2 regions of the Klebsiella sp. SYXHC3 genome follow, and region 1 is predicted to be linked to the other one. Evidence: predicted binding sites of a transcription regulator. Region 1 holds the regulator's gene; the other holds the start of a gene.
What was found. The regulator PhoB, encoded in region 1, activates phosphate uptake and scavenging genes when phosphate is short. The targets are predictions, from matches to a motif close to CTGTCATAAAACTGNCNNAT.

Region 1 (7,339 bases):
TCGCCCGCGGAATGGATTTTTCAGGATCCTTCGCTTCACCGGCGGTGATACCGATAATCTCAATCCCGCCGTAGGCGAACATCACCATCTGCAGCGACATCACCATCCCCAGCCAGCCGTTACTGAAGAAGCCGCCGTTACTCCATAAGTTATGAATACCGGTTGGCTGACCGCCGTTGCCGATACCCCAGATGATGATGCCGAAACCGGCAAGGATCATGATGATAATCGTGGCGACTTTAAAGAATGAGAACCAGAACTCCAGTTCGCCGAACACCTTCACGCTCATCAGATTGACGGCGCAGATAATCAGCACCACGCTCAGTACCCATATCCAGTGCGGCACCGCCGGGAACCAGACGCCCATATAGATACCGAAGGCGGTCACGTCGGCAATCGCGACGATCAGGATTTCAAAACAATAGGTCCAGCCGGTGATATAGCCGGCCAGCCCGCCGAGGTTCTCCTGCGCATAACGCGAGAAAGAGCTGGCGGAAGGGTTATGCACCGACATTTCGCCCAGCGCGCGCATGATGATATACGCCGCCACGCCGCCGATAATGTATGCCAACAATACGCTCGGCCCCGCCATTTTAATGGCGTCTGCCGAACCATAGAACAGGCCGGTACCAATAGCGGAACCAAGGGCCATAAAGCGAATGTGCCGGGTACTTAGCCCGCGCTTAAGCTTGTTACTACTTTCCATCGTGTTCCATGCCGTTTTTCTCGTTTGTGCTTTGCGGGGGCAAAACGCAAAAGGGAATGACCAAAAAAACAAAAAACCACGGGACCTTAAGTCCCGTGGTTAAACACCTGCGTAAAGCGTCGGTTAGTGGGCTTTTGAGACCACCGGGCTACCCGCTGCGCGATCGATGATCGCGGCCAGCACAGCCATCACCGCGGTTGGCAGCAACCATGCCAGACCTTGCGCTGCCAGCGGCAGGCTCGCGGTCCATTGCGGCAGGATATCTGCGAACGCCGATGCTTTAACACCGTCAATGATACCAAACATCAGGCTGATAAACATTGCCGGCGCGATAACGCGGGAGGAATTATGCCACCAACCGCGGGTAAAGCTTAATACCACCAGTGCGATACACGGCGGATAAATAGCGGTTAACACCGGAATCGAGATCTGAATCAGATGGCTGAGCCCCAGGTTAGAAACCGCCATGGAGAACAGGCCGAGAATAAACACCAGCGAACGATACGACAGCGGCAGATACTGCGCGAAGAACTCAGCGCAGGCGCAGGTCAGGCCAACCGCGGTGACCAGACAGGCGATAAATATCAATGCCGCCAGCAGGAAGCTGCCCGCGCCGCCGAAGGTATGCTGCACGTAGGAGTGCAGAATAGCCGCGCCGTTTGCCGACTGATCGACCAGCGTCGCGCTATCGGAACCCAGGCGGAACAGCGCCAGGTACAGCAGCGTCAGGCCCACGCCGGCCATCAGACCAGCCCAGACGGTGTATCGGGTCAGCAATCGGGCTTCGCTAACGCCGCGGGAACGCGCAGCATTAACGATAACGATACCAAAGACCATCGCCCCCAGCGTGTCCATGGTCAGGTAGCCATTGACGAAACCATTAGAGAACGGCGCGGTACGATAGGCTTCCATCGCGTCGCTAATCGGGCCGGCCGGCCAGATAACCGCGGCCACCGCGAGCACGACCAGGGCGATAATTTTCAGCGGCGCCAGGAAATTGCCGACGGTATCCAGCAGTTTGCCCGGATAGAGAGAAACCAGAATCACCAGCGCGAAATAGATAACGCTATAGATAAGCAGCGGCAGCGCGCCGTCGCCGGTCAGCGGAGCAATCCCCACTTCAAATGAAACGGTGGCGGTACGCGGGGTCGCGAACAGCGGCCCAACCGCCAGGTAGCACACCACGGCCAGCAGAATGCCCGCAACTTTGCCGATTGGCGAGCTCAGACGCTCAACGCCGCCGCCGACTTTCGCCAGCGCGACTACCGTTAGCACCGGCAAACCCACGGCGGTAATCAGGAAGCCAATGGCTGCGGTCCAGACGTGTTCGCCGGCCTGTAAGCCAACCATCGGAGGGAAGATAATGTTGCCTGCGCCAACGAACAGCGCGAAGGTCATAAAGCCCAGCGCGATGATGTCGCGAGATTTTAACTGATGGGTCATAAATTCATTACTGCCTGTGGATGTGGTGTTGTAAAAAACGGAAAAATACCGTGCCTTCCTTTCGGGATGATACAGCGGCCATTGCCTGTAAACTCAGCGAGATATGCTCTCGAAGCGGCGTGGAAAAGAATTGTTTTTTGAATTACCACGCAAAAGCAGTCTTACCGGGACTGCATAGGGGGCAATTTAAACGCTTATAACGTTTTAAAGCAAGGTGGGATCGTAAAACCAGATGATTATGCTAACTATGATTTTGAACCTGGATTAATTGACCATAACGACGCAAAACGCGTGGCTAATCATGCGAACAATAAATAACCAGGCGTTCGTTTAATACGCAACGAAAAGTTGACTGCAAATGAAAATGACCAGCCGAAGCTGGTCATTGGCAAGGAAAGCTGACAGACGCCGCCTCAGGCGACATTTTTGGCAATTAAACGTTCCGGCAACAGGAAGCTAAAGCGCGTTCCCTTCCCGACCGTACTTTCGATTTCCAGCCGGCTTTCGTGATGGCTAACCGCATGTTTCACAATAGCCAGCCCTAAACCGCTGCCGCCGGTTTGCCGGGAGCGCGCCTTGTCGACGCGGTAGAACCGCTCGGTCAACCGGGGGAGATGTTCAGGCCCGATGCCAGGGCCGTTGTCCTCAACGCTAAACAGCGCGCCGTGTGGCGCCCGCTGCCAGCTGACGTGAATCTCAGTTCCCGCTGGCGTATGGTTAACGGCGTTGTACACCAGATTGGAAATCGCGCTGCGCAACTGCTCTTCGTTGCCCATCACCTGGAGAGTTTCATCGACGCTAAAGTGCAGCTGATGCTTACCCTGGCTGAGGGTTTGCGCCTCGCGCTCAACCACCCGCAGCATCATCGGGACGTCGATTTTATCATTCATCGCCAGCACCGGCGCGGCTTCAATACGCGAGAGCGTCAGCAACTGCTTCACCAACCCTTCCATCCGCTGCGTTTGCTCACGCATGGTATGCAGCGCTTTTTCCCGCGTCGGCCCTTCCAGCACCTGCTCCTGCATCATCTCGAGATAACCCTGCAGTACGGTGAGCGGCGTGCGCAGCTCGTGGCTGACGTTGGCGAAAAAGTTGCGCCGCGCGCCTTCCAACTGGTGCATTTGCGTGACATCGCGCGCCACCATCAACCACTGTTTATCGCTATAAGGCATCACGCGAATTTCCAGATGACGGGCGTTATTGAGCACCAGATTAAGGGGCTTGGTGAAATCACGGTTTTTCAGATAGTTAGCAAACTCTGGGTAGCGCAGCAGGTTGAGGATATTCTGCCCGCTATCGTCCGGCCAGCGTAGATTAAGGATTTGTTGCGCCAGGCCGTTACACCAGAAGATGGCGCCCTCTTCGGTGGTCAGCACCACCGCATCGGGTAAGGATTCCGCCCCGCTGCGAAAGCGCTTGATGAGGCTTCCCAGTTCGCGACGACGTTTTTTATTACGCATCTGCATTTGATGCAGACCATACAGCAGCGGTTCCCAACTGCCGCTTCCCGGCGGCGGCGTCATACTGCGATCGACCCACAGCCACCACGACAGACGTAACAAATTCCAGAAATGCCAAATAAGCAATCCGGTCACCGCCGCCAGTAAAAACCACGGCAGATGACCGAAAAACGCCCCGAGGATCAGGGCCGGTATACAACATAAGAAAAGCTCAAGCGCCAGCCTTTTCCATGACAGCCGTTCCAGCACGGGTCACACTCCTGTCAAAATTCAGAAACGGGCGGAGAAACGATATCCCGTGCCGCGAACCGTCTGTACCATCCGGTCATGGCCGCTATGTTCCAGCGCTTTGCGCAGGCGGCGAATATGCACATCCACCGTCCGGTCTTCAACGTAAACGTTGGTTCCCCAAACGTGATTCAGCAGCTGTTCACGGCTGTATACGCGTTCCGGGTGGGTCATAAAGAAGTGTAATAATTTAAACTCGGTCGGCCCCATATCCAGCGGGTTTTCACCGGTCATGACGCGATGCGAGGAGGGATCCAGGCTCAGCCCCTGCATCTCAATCACCTCTTCGACCGCCATTGGCGAAATACGCCGCATCACCGCCTTAATTCGCGCCACCAGCTCCTTCGGCGAAAACGGTTTGGTAATGTAATCATCCGCACCGGTTTCCAGACCGCGAACGCGATCTTCTTCTTCGCCGCGCGCCGTCAGCATCACCACCGGAATATCGCGGGTCATCGCTTCGCGCTTAAGCTGTTTAATAAACTGTAGCCCCGATCCGCCCGGCAACATCCAGTCAAGGAGAATCAAATCGGGCCAGGGTTCATTGAGTTGATTCACCGCACTGTCAAAATCTTCCGCCTCGACGGGCTGAAAGCCGTTTTGCTCCAGAACAAAGCAGACCATTTCGCGGATTGGAGCTTCATCTTCAACGACCAGAATTCTTCTCGCCATTATTTACCCTGTGTTTTTTAGCCATCAGTATAGAAGTGCGCGGCCATTATGCGTCAGATTTGTGACAGATTTATGAAAAAATGACCGTCTGATGAATGCGGATTTTGAATGATGACACGCACTTAACGCATCCAGTCTCGCGGTAATATGGCAAAAGGAATACGGGCGGCGGGATCGACGTTATAATGGCCGCCTGGCTTTTATCGCAACGGAATTTTTATGCGCATCCTTCATACCTCCGACTGGCACCTCGGCCAGAACTTCTATAGCAAAAGCCGCGCGGACGAACACGCCGCCTTTCTCGACTGGCTGCTGGCGCGCGCGCAGGAACACGAGGTGGATGCCATTATCGTCGCTGGCGATATTTTTGATACCGGCTCTCCGCCGAGCTACGCCCGCGAACTGTATAACCGTTTTGTCGTTCAGCTGCAGCAAACCGGCTGCCAGTTGGTGGTGCTGGCGGGCAACCACGATTCGGTAGCGACGTTAAACGAGTCGCGCGAAATTCTCGCCTTTCTGAAAACCACCGTGGTCGCCAACGCCGGCCACGCGCCCTTTATCTTGCCGCGGCGCGACGGCGAGCCCGGCGCGGTCTTCTGCCCGGTGCCGTTTTTGCGCCCGCGCGAACTGGTGGTCAGCCAGGCTGGCCACTCCAGCGGCGAAAAACAGCAGCAGTTGCTCACCGCCATCAGCGACTACTATCAGCAGCAATATCAGCAGGCCTGCGATCTGCGCGGCGAACGGGCACTACCGATTATTGCCAGCGGCCACCTCACCACCGTCGGCGCCAGCAAAAGCGACGCGGTCCGTGAAATCTATATCGGCACCCTCGACGCCTTCCCGGCCAACCGCTTTCCGCCCGCCGATTACATCGCGCTCGGCCATATTCATCGCGCCCAGTTGGTTGGCGGCTGCGAGCATATTCGCTACAGCGGTTCGCCGCTGCCGCTGAGTTTTGATGAAACCGGAAAAAACAAAAGCGTTAATCTGGTCTCATTCAGCGAGGGCAAGCTCAGTGAAGTCACCCCGCTAACGGTGCCGATCACCCAGCCGCTGGCGGTACTGAAAGGCGATTTCGCCAGCATCACCGAACAACTTCAGCAGTGGCAGGATAGCGCGCAGCAGCCGCCGGTATGGCTGGATATCGAAATCACCAGCGATGAATACCTGCACGATATCCAAAGAAAAATTCAGCAGCAGACCGAATCGCTGCCGGTGGAAGTGCTGCTGGTGCGTCGCAGTCGCGCCCAGCGTGAACGCATTCTGGCCGGCGTTCAGCGGGAAACGCTGAGCGAACTGCAGGTCGAAGAGGTGTTTGCCCGCCGCCTGGCGCTGGAAACTCTTGATGCTCCACAGCAACAGCGGCTGGAGCAACTGTTTACGGAAACGCTGCATAGCCTGAACGGTGAGGAACGCCTGTGAGAATCCTGAGCCTACGCCTGAAAAACCTTAACTCGCTGAAAGGCGAATGGAAAATCGACTTTACCGCTGAACCGTTCGCCAGCAATGGGTTATTCGCGATTACCGGGCCGACCGGCGCCGGGAAAACCACCCTGTTAGATGCTATCTGTCTCGCGCTGTACCACGAAACGCCGCGCCTGAGCAGCGTATCGCAATCGCAAAACGATCTGATGACCCGCGACACCGCCGAGTGCCTGGCGGAAGTTGAATTTGAGGTCCGGGGCACCGCCTATCGCGCCTTCTGGAGCCAGAACCGCGCCCGCAACCAGCCGGATGGCAATCTACAGGCGCCGCGCGTTGAGCTGGCGCGCTGCGACGACGGGAAAATTCTTGCCGACAAGGTCAAAGATAAACTGGAGCTGACGGCATCAATTACCGGCCTCGACTATGGGCGCTTTACCCGTTCAATGCTGCTTTCGCAGGGGCAATTCGCCGCTTTCCTCAATGCCAAACCGAAAGAGCGCGCCGAGCTGCTGGAAGAGCTGACCGGGACTGAAATTTACGGGCAAATTTCCGCGCAGGTCTTTGAAAAACATAAACTCGCCCGCATTGAGCTGGAAAAGCTGCAGGCGCAGGCCTCCGGCGTCGTACTGTTAAATGATGAGCAGCAGCAGGCGTTACAGCAAAGTTTGCAAGTACTTACTGCTGAAGAACAGCAGCAGCTTGCCGAACAGACCTGCCAGCAAAATGGCCTACAGTGGCTGCGCCGCCGTCAGGAGCTAAACGCGGAAGCCACCCAGGCGCAGGCTGCTTTACAGCAGGCGCTGCTGGCGCAGGAAGCCGCCGCGCCGCAGCTGGCGGCGCTACAAACCGCGCAGCCGGCAGAGCAACTGCGTCCATTATGGTCGCGGCTGCAGGAACACAGTAGCGCGCTGGCGCAAACTCGCCGTCAGGTTGAGGAAGTAAATACTCGCTTACAGGACAGCCTGCGCCGTCGCGCCGGGATCCGCCTGGCTGCCCAACAACGTCTGGCTCAACTAGAATCCAGCCAGCAATCGTTAAATGAGTGGCTTAAAGCGCACGAGCGATTCCAGCAGTGGAGCACGGCGCTGGCAGGCTGGAAAGCCACCTTCCAGCAGCTTAACCGCGACGCTCAGCAAGAGTTGACGCTACAGCAGCGCCTGCAGGATGCCAGCCGTAAGCTCGGCGAATTGCCGGCCACTGCGCTGACTCTGGATGGAGAACAGGTCAGCCGCGAGCTGACACAGCATGCCGCCGCCCGCCCGCTGCGCCAGCAGCTCTCAACCCTCCATCGCCAGCTGCAGCCGCTGTTCCTGCGTCTGCGGCAGCTACAGAGCGCGGAAAACGC
Region 2 (7,339 bases), on a different contig from region 1:
ATCCCATATGCGGACTCTTTCATCATCACCGGCGTCTGCTCGAAGACGTCACGCATTACGGCGGCGATATAAGGAATGATCATGATGGCCAGAATGACGCCGGCCGCCAGGATGCCGATACCGAACGCCGGGCCGGCAAACAGCGCGCCGACAAACGGGATCGTCGAAAGGACGTTGCCGACTGGTTCCTGGAAGTAAGTCGCAAACAGCGGGGCAAAAATAAACAGGCCCCACATGCCGTATACGATACTCGGGATTGCCGCCAGCAGCTCAATAGCGATACCCAGCGGGCGTTTTAGCCAGGCCGGGGAGAGTTCAGTCAGGAACAGCGCGATGCCGAAGCTCACCGGAACGGCGATCAACAACGCGATAATTGAGGTAACCAGAGTCCCGTAAATCGGTACCAGCGCACCGAAGATTTCATTCGGCGCATCCCACTCTTTGGTCCACAAAAAGGAAAAGCCAAATTTCTGAATACTTGGCCATGAAGAGATGATGAGGGAAACGATGATGCCACCCAGCATCAATAGCACAATCAGCGCAGCCAGTTTCACCAGCGCGCTGAAGATCATGTCACCCTTTTTCCCCGGAGGGTTGAATGCCGGCTTGGTTGCAGCCATAGGTTACTCTTTAAGTTCGGGCCCAAAAAGCCAGCATTTTACTGAGCTTACGGGCAAAGGTAATGCTATACCCGAAATAATTCGAGCTGCTGGAAGCTAGCCGGCAGCTCGACATTCCGCGGGTATTAGTACAGCGCTTTACCGCTGCTGTCTTTCACGTTGGTTTTCCATGCGGCGCGAACCTGCTCAACCACGCTGTCCGGCAGACTGGCGTAATCCAGCGCATTCGCTTCTTTGCCGCCGTTTTTGTATGCCCAGTCGAAGAACTTCAGCACTTCCGCGGTATTCTCCGGCTTATTGGAAGCCTTGTGGACGAGGATGAAAGTGGTTGAGGTGATCGGCCATGCATTTTCACCTTTCTGGTTAGTCAGGTCCTGAGCGAAGGACTTGCTCCAGTCGATACCTTTCGCCGCATTAGCGAAGTTATCTTCCGTCGGGCTGACCGGTTTGCCGTCAGCGGACAGCAGTTTGGTGTAGGCCAGGTTATTCTGCTTAGCGTAAGCATACTCGACGTAGCCGATAGCGCCCGGCAGACGCTGAACGAAGGCTGCGATACCGTCGTTGCCTTTACCGCCCAGGCCGGTTGGCCAGTTTACGGTAGAGCCTGCGCCAATTTTAGATTTCCACTCTTCGTTCACTTTCGCCAGATAGCTGGTGAAGACGAAGGAAGTACCGGAACCATCCGCACGGCGAACCACGGCGATGTTCTGAGCCGGCAGCTTCAGGCCAGGGTTGAGTTTAGCGATCGCTTCGTCATCCCATTTTTTGATTTTGCCCAGATAGATGTCGCCGAGGGTTTTACCATCGAGCACCAGCTCGCCGGATTTAACGCCCGGCAGGTTAACCGCCAGCACCACGCCGCCGATAACGGTCGGGAACTGGAACAGGCCTTCCTGCGCCAGTTTGTCATCAGCCAGAGGAGCATCAGAAGCACCGAAATCCACGGTGTTGGCAATAATCTGTTTAACGCCGCCAGAGGAACCGATACCCTGGTAGTTAACTTTATTGCCCGTTTCTTTCTGATAGGTATCAGCCCATTTGGCATACACCGGAGCAGGGAAAGTTGCACCTGCGCCAGTCAGGCTTGCTGCTGCGAAAGCAGAGAAAGCGCTCATCGATAAGGTCGCGGCGACAACTGTTGCGACGGTGGTACGCATAACGTTCATAATGTCTCCTGCTGGGATTCGTAAACCGTTGTTTCGAAGCTATGGTGAGCAAAATAGGACAAACAGGTGACAGTAAAATGTACGAATTATGACAGTTTTATGACATGCCAGGGCAATGTAAGACAAGCCAAAATAAAATAAATTATATCAATGAATTACGATTTTATCTTTTGGTCATATGACAGGAAGATTTGGCTTTTATTACATGATTATGGATAGCGTAAAATCATCTGGCAACGTTGAGATGTTGGGCAACTCACTCCTAAAAAGATGGTTTTTTATAAGCAATGGCGGTAACGCTATCCGCAAACACACAATCAACCGCTGATAGCTGATAAAAAAATCCGGTATCCCTTGCAGAAATACCGGATTATAGCGTCACTCACAAGAGTGTCGGTCCGTACAGCCTGATTACTCTACGGTCACCGATTTCGCCAGGTTACGCGGCTGGTCAACGTCGGTGCCTTTGATCAGCGCAACGTGATAAGCCAGCAGCTGCAGCGGCACGGTGTAGAAGATCGGCGCAATCACCTCTTCGACATGTGGCATCTCGATGATGTGCATGTTGTCGCTGCCGCTGAAACCGGCGTCTCCATCGGCGAAGACGTACAGTTCACCGCCGCGGGCGCGAACTTCTTCAATATTGGATTTTAGTTTTTCCAACAGTTCGTTGTTCGGCGCCACAACGATGACCGGCATTTCGGCATCAATCAGCGCCAGCGGGCCGTGTTTCAGCTCGCCCGCCGCATAAGCTTCAGCATGAATGTAGGAGATCTCTTTCAGCTTCAGCGCCCCTTCCAGCGCGATCGGGTACTGATCGCCGCGGCCAAGGAACAGCGCGTGATGCTTATCGGAGAAACGTTCCGCCAGCTGTTCGATGCGCTTATCCTGCGACAGCATCTGCTCGATACGGTTCGGCAGCGCCTGCAGGCCATGCACGATATCCTGCTCGATAGCCGCATCCTGGCCCTTGAGACGCGCCAGCTTCGCCACCAGCATCAACAGCACGGTCAGCTGAGTGGTAAAGGCTTTGGTCGATGCCACGCCGATTTCGGTACCGGCTTTGGTCATCAACGCCAGGTCAGACTCGCGCACCAGCGAAGAGCCCGGAACGTTGCAGATGGCCAACGAACCCAGATAGCCAAGCTCTTTAGAGAGGCGCAGCGCCGCCAGAGTATCCGCCGTCTCACCGGACTGGGAGAGGGTGATCATCAGGCTGTTGCGGCGCACCGCGGATTTGCGGTAGCGGAATTCCGAAGCAATCTCGACATCGCACGGCACGCCGGCTAACGCTTCGAACCAGTAACGGGAGACCATCCCGGAGTTATACGAGGTTCCGCAGGCAACAATCTGGATATGCTCAACCTGCGACAGCAGCGCGTTGGCATTCGGCCCCAGCTCGCTGAGATCGACCTCGCCATGGCTGATGCGCCCGGTCAGGGTGTTCTTAATCGCGTTCGGCTGCTCATAAATCTCTTTCTGCATATAGTGGCGATAAATCCCCTTATCACCGGCGTCATACTGCAGATTAGATTCGATCTCCTGGCGATTCACTTCCGCGCCGGATTTATCGAAAATCACCACCGTACGACGGGTAACTTCGGCAATATCACCCTCTTCGAGGAAGATAAAGCGGCGGGTCACCGGTAGCAGCGCCAGCTGGTCAGAAGCGATAAAGTTTTCGCCCATGCCCAGGCCAATGACCAGCGGGCTGCCTGAGCGTGCCGCCAGCAGCGTCCCCGGATCGCGGGTATCCATGATCACCGTACCATAGGCGCCGCGCAGCTGCGGGATTGCACGCAGTACGGCTTCACGCAAGGTACCGCCCTGTTCCAGCTCCCAGTGCACCAGATGCGCGATAACTTCGGTATCGGTCTCAGAGACGAAGACATAGCCGCGAGACTGCAGCAGGGCGCGCAGCGGCTCATGGTTCTCGATGATCCCGTTATGGACCACCGCAATATGTTCAGAAACATGCGGATGCGCATTGCTCTCAGACGGCTCGCCGTGCGTCGCCCAGCGGGTATGGGCAATCCCGGTACCGCCGTGTAACGGTTGCTCTTCTACCGCCTGAGCCAGCATCTGAACTTTACCGAGACGACGAACGCGGGTCATATGACCTTCGTTATCGACCACAGCCAGACCGGCAGAGTCATAGCCACGGTATTCCAGACGACGTAAACCTTCGAGAAGGATTTCAGCAATATCACGCTGCGCGACTGCGCCAACAATTCCACACATAGTTAAATTTCCTGATAATGGCGATATGCCATGCGTTGTCGCTGACCTGTATTTGCCCTTTACGGGCGCCCCGAGCCTTGTAGAGAGTGGGGTTATTTTTATGGTACTGCCTGCGGACGGGGACCTATATTGATCCTCTCATCCTGGTTTGCCGGGCGATCTCTCACCCGGCGACAATCTAATCACTACTTTTTCTTCACCGGTCGCTGCCAGCCCTGTTTGTGGACCTGCGGCACGCGACTTAGCACCAGTTCGTTGTCAGCTATATTACGCGTGACGGTGGTGCCCGCGGCAATCGTCACGCCATTACCGACGCTGACCGGCGCGACCAGTTGCGTATCAGAACCGACAAACACATCATCGCCGATGATCGTTTTATGCTTATTTGCGCCATCATAGTTACAGGTGATAGTACCCGCGCCGATATTAACGTTGTCGCCAATTTCAGCATCGCCGAGGTAGGAGAGGTGTCCTGCCTTCGAACCTTTGCCCAGACGCGCTTTCTTCATTTCGACAAAGTTGCCGACGTGAGCGCCTTCCAACAGCTCAGCCCCCGGACGCAGACGCGCAAACGGGCCGATGGTGCAGGCGGCCTGCAGCTGCGCATCTTCAACCACGCTATACGGGCTGATTTCGCAGTCATCACCGATGACGCTGTCTTTGATGACGCAGCCGGCGCCGATCTTCACGCGATCGCCCAGCACGACATGACCTTGCAGAATAACGTTAGTATCAATTTCGACATCGCGCCCGTGTTTCAGCACGCCGCGCAGATCGAAACGCGCCGGATCGCGCAGCATCACGCCCGCCAACAGCAGTTTTTCCGCCTGCTCTGACTGATACACTCTTTCCAGACGCGCAAGTTGCAGGCGATTGTTCACCCCTTCAACTTCGCTCAGGCGCTGAGGATGCACCGCAACGATCTCATGACCTTCCTGATGGGCCATCGCGATAATATCGGTGATGTAGTATTCGCCCTGGGCGTTATTGTTAGTGAGCTTCGCCAGCCAGCGTTTCAGGTCCGCGCCGTTAGCAACCAGAATCCCGGTATTGATTTCCTGAATCTGGCGCTGAGCTTCGCTGGCGTCTTTATGCTCAACGATACCTGTCACCTGGCCATTTTCACGCGTGATGCGCCCATAACCGGTTGGATCATCCAGCTTCACCGTCAACAGGCCGATACCGCCCTGCGGTTTTGCGGCGCGCAGGCGCTGTAGCGTTTCAACCGAAATCAGCGGCACATCGCCATAGAGCATCAAGATATCTTCATCATCATTGAAGAACGGCGCCGCCTGCTGCATCGCATGGCCGGTACCGAGCTGCTCTGCTTGCAGCACCCAGTTGAGGTTATCTTCATGCAGCGTTTGACGCAGCAGATCGCCGCCGTGGCCGTACACCAGGTGTACCGCGGCAGCGCCTAAATCTTTAGCCGCATCAATGACGTGTTGCACCATTGGCTTCCCGGCCAGAGTATGCAGCACCTTAGGAAGATCGGAATACATGCGGGTCCCTTTGCCTGCGGCAAGGATAACCACGCTCATCGCACTGTTTGACATACGCATCCTGACAGCTGTTAGAACGAAAAGTAAAAGCCTTTCACGTTGAAATTGCTACATATTTTTCATCATGAAACGAGACGCGGAGAAAACGTCCAGGCTCAATGCTATACACCATTTTAGGGCGCTATTTTTAACCATCGTAAAACAGTTTAACGCTGAAAAACGATGATAGTGAGGGGAAAGGCCTTCTATCTCACTGCTTTTGCTGTTTTTTTGTCACCTGAATAAAGCAGTGTTTACCGTTGTCGCTGATAAACCGTAAGTTTATAACCTGACAGAATTTTAGCCTGTCCCGGGCGGGAAAGGTCAATGAGTTTGGGCTGGAAAGTGGTTAAAGAGAGGCATAAAAAGCAAAGAGGCCACCCTCGGGTGACCTCTTTTCCGTTGTTTCACATCGCATGTGTTGTCGTTTTGATGAGCGATAGTGCGTGAAAGCAGGACGGTAGCGCGGCGATCAGAAGCTCAGGGCGCTAAATTTGGCGATGATTTTGTGGAACAGTTTCATGATGATTTCCAGATTGCAGGTGCGGTTTGATAGTGTTTTTTGTGATTTGCATCACAAAAATCAGTCTACGCTTCATCATTTAACTAATCAATAACAATTAAGGGGGAGTGTGTTTTGTCCGACGTCACCGCTGTCGTATTAAGCATAAAAAAAGCCAGTCTGTTTCCAGACTGGCTTTTAGCTTTCAAGCCGGTGTTACATCGCTTTTTTGGTCAATTCGATAACGCGCAGTTTAGCGATCGCTTTGGCCAGTTCCGCGGACGCCTGAGCGTAATCCACGTCGCCGTGAGAGCTCTTGATGTGCTCTTCCGCTTTACGTTTCGCTTCCAGGGCTCGCGCTTCGTCGAGATCCTGACCACGAATTGCCGTATCGGCCAGAACGATCACGTTGCCCGGTTGCACTTCAAGAATGCCGCCGGACAGATAGATAAACTCTTCGTGACCGAACTGTTTAACGATGCGAATCATACCAGGCTTAATGGCGGTGAGCAGCGGCGCGTGACCCGGGAAAATACCCAGCTCACCTTCGCTACCCGTTACCTGGATTTTCTCGACCAGGCCAGAGAACATCTGTTTCTCTGCGCTGACGACATCCAGGTGGTAAGTCATTGCCATATCACCCTCCGATTAAGGCGTTAAAGTTTTTTGGCTTTTTCCACGGCTTCTTCGATGGAACCGACCATGTAGAACGCCTGCTCCGGCAGGTGATCGTATTCGCCTTCCATGATGCCTTTAAAGCCACGGATGGTGTCTTTCAGCGAAACGTATTTGCCCGGGGAACCGGTAAATACTTCTGCTACGAAGAACGGCTGGGACAGGAAGCGCTGGATCTTACGAGCGCGAGCTACCACCAGTTTATCTTCTTCAGACAGTTCATCCATACCCAGGATGGCGATGATGTCTTTCAGTTCCTGATAACGCTGCAGCAGGGACTGTACGCCACGCGCGGTGTCGTAGTGTTCCTGACCAACAACCAGCGGATCCAGCTGACGGCTGGTGGAATCCAGCGGGTCAACGGCCGGGTAGATACCCAGAGACGCGATCTGACGGCTCAGTACCACGGTTGCGTCAAGGTGCGCAAAGGTGGTTGCTGGGGATGGGTCAGTCAAGTCATCCGCAGGTACGTATACCGCCTGAACGGAGGTGATAGAACCGGTTTTGGTGGAGGTGATACGTTCCTGCAGAACGCCCATCTCTTCCGCCAGAGTCGGCTGATAACCTACCGCTGAAGGCATACGGCCCAGCAGT

Region 2: a site for PhoB is predicted at 1,873-1,892, ahead of pstS (phosphate ABC transporter substrate-binding protein PstS). Genes of this name have one in related genera too.

Annotation. Positions count from the first base shown of each region.
Region 1 is NZ_JBXUNG010000003.1:115,367-122,705, reverse strand. It holds gene proY (proline-specific permease ProY) at 1-706, opposite strand, end outside; gene brnQ (branched-chain amino acid transporter carrier protein BrnQ) at 830-2,149, opposite strand; gene phoR (phosphate regulon sensor histidine kinase PhoR) at 2,563-3,858, opposite strand; gene phoB (phosphate response regulator transcription factor PhoB) at 3,880-4,569, opposite strand; gene sbcD (exonuclease subunit SbcD) at 4,789-5,991, shown strand; gene sbcC (exonuclease subunit SbcC) at 5,988-7,339, shown strand, end outside.
Region 2 is NZ_JBXUNG010000002.1:25,205-32,543, reverse strand. It holds gene pstC (phosphate ABC transporter permease PstC) at 1-620, opposite strand, end outside; gene pstS (phosphate ABC transporter substrate-binding protein PstS) at 746-1,786, opposite strand; gene glmS (glutamine--fructose-6-phosphate transaminase (isomerizing)) at 2,198-4,027, opposite strand; gene glmU (bifunctional UDP-N-acetylglucosamine diphosphorylase/glucosamine-1-phosphate N-acetyltransferase GlmU) at 4,213-5,583, opposite strand; gene AC2CGP_RS07130 (F0F1 ATP synthase subunit epsilon) at 6,287-6,706, opposite strand; gene atpD (F0F1 ATP synthase subunit beta) at 6,727-7,339, opposite strand, start outside.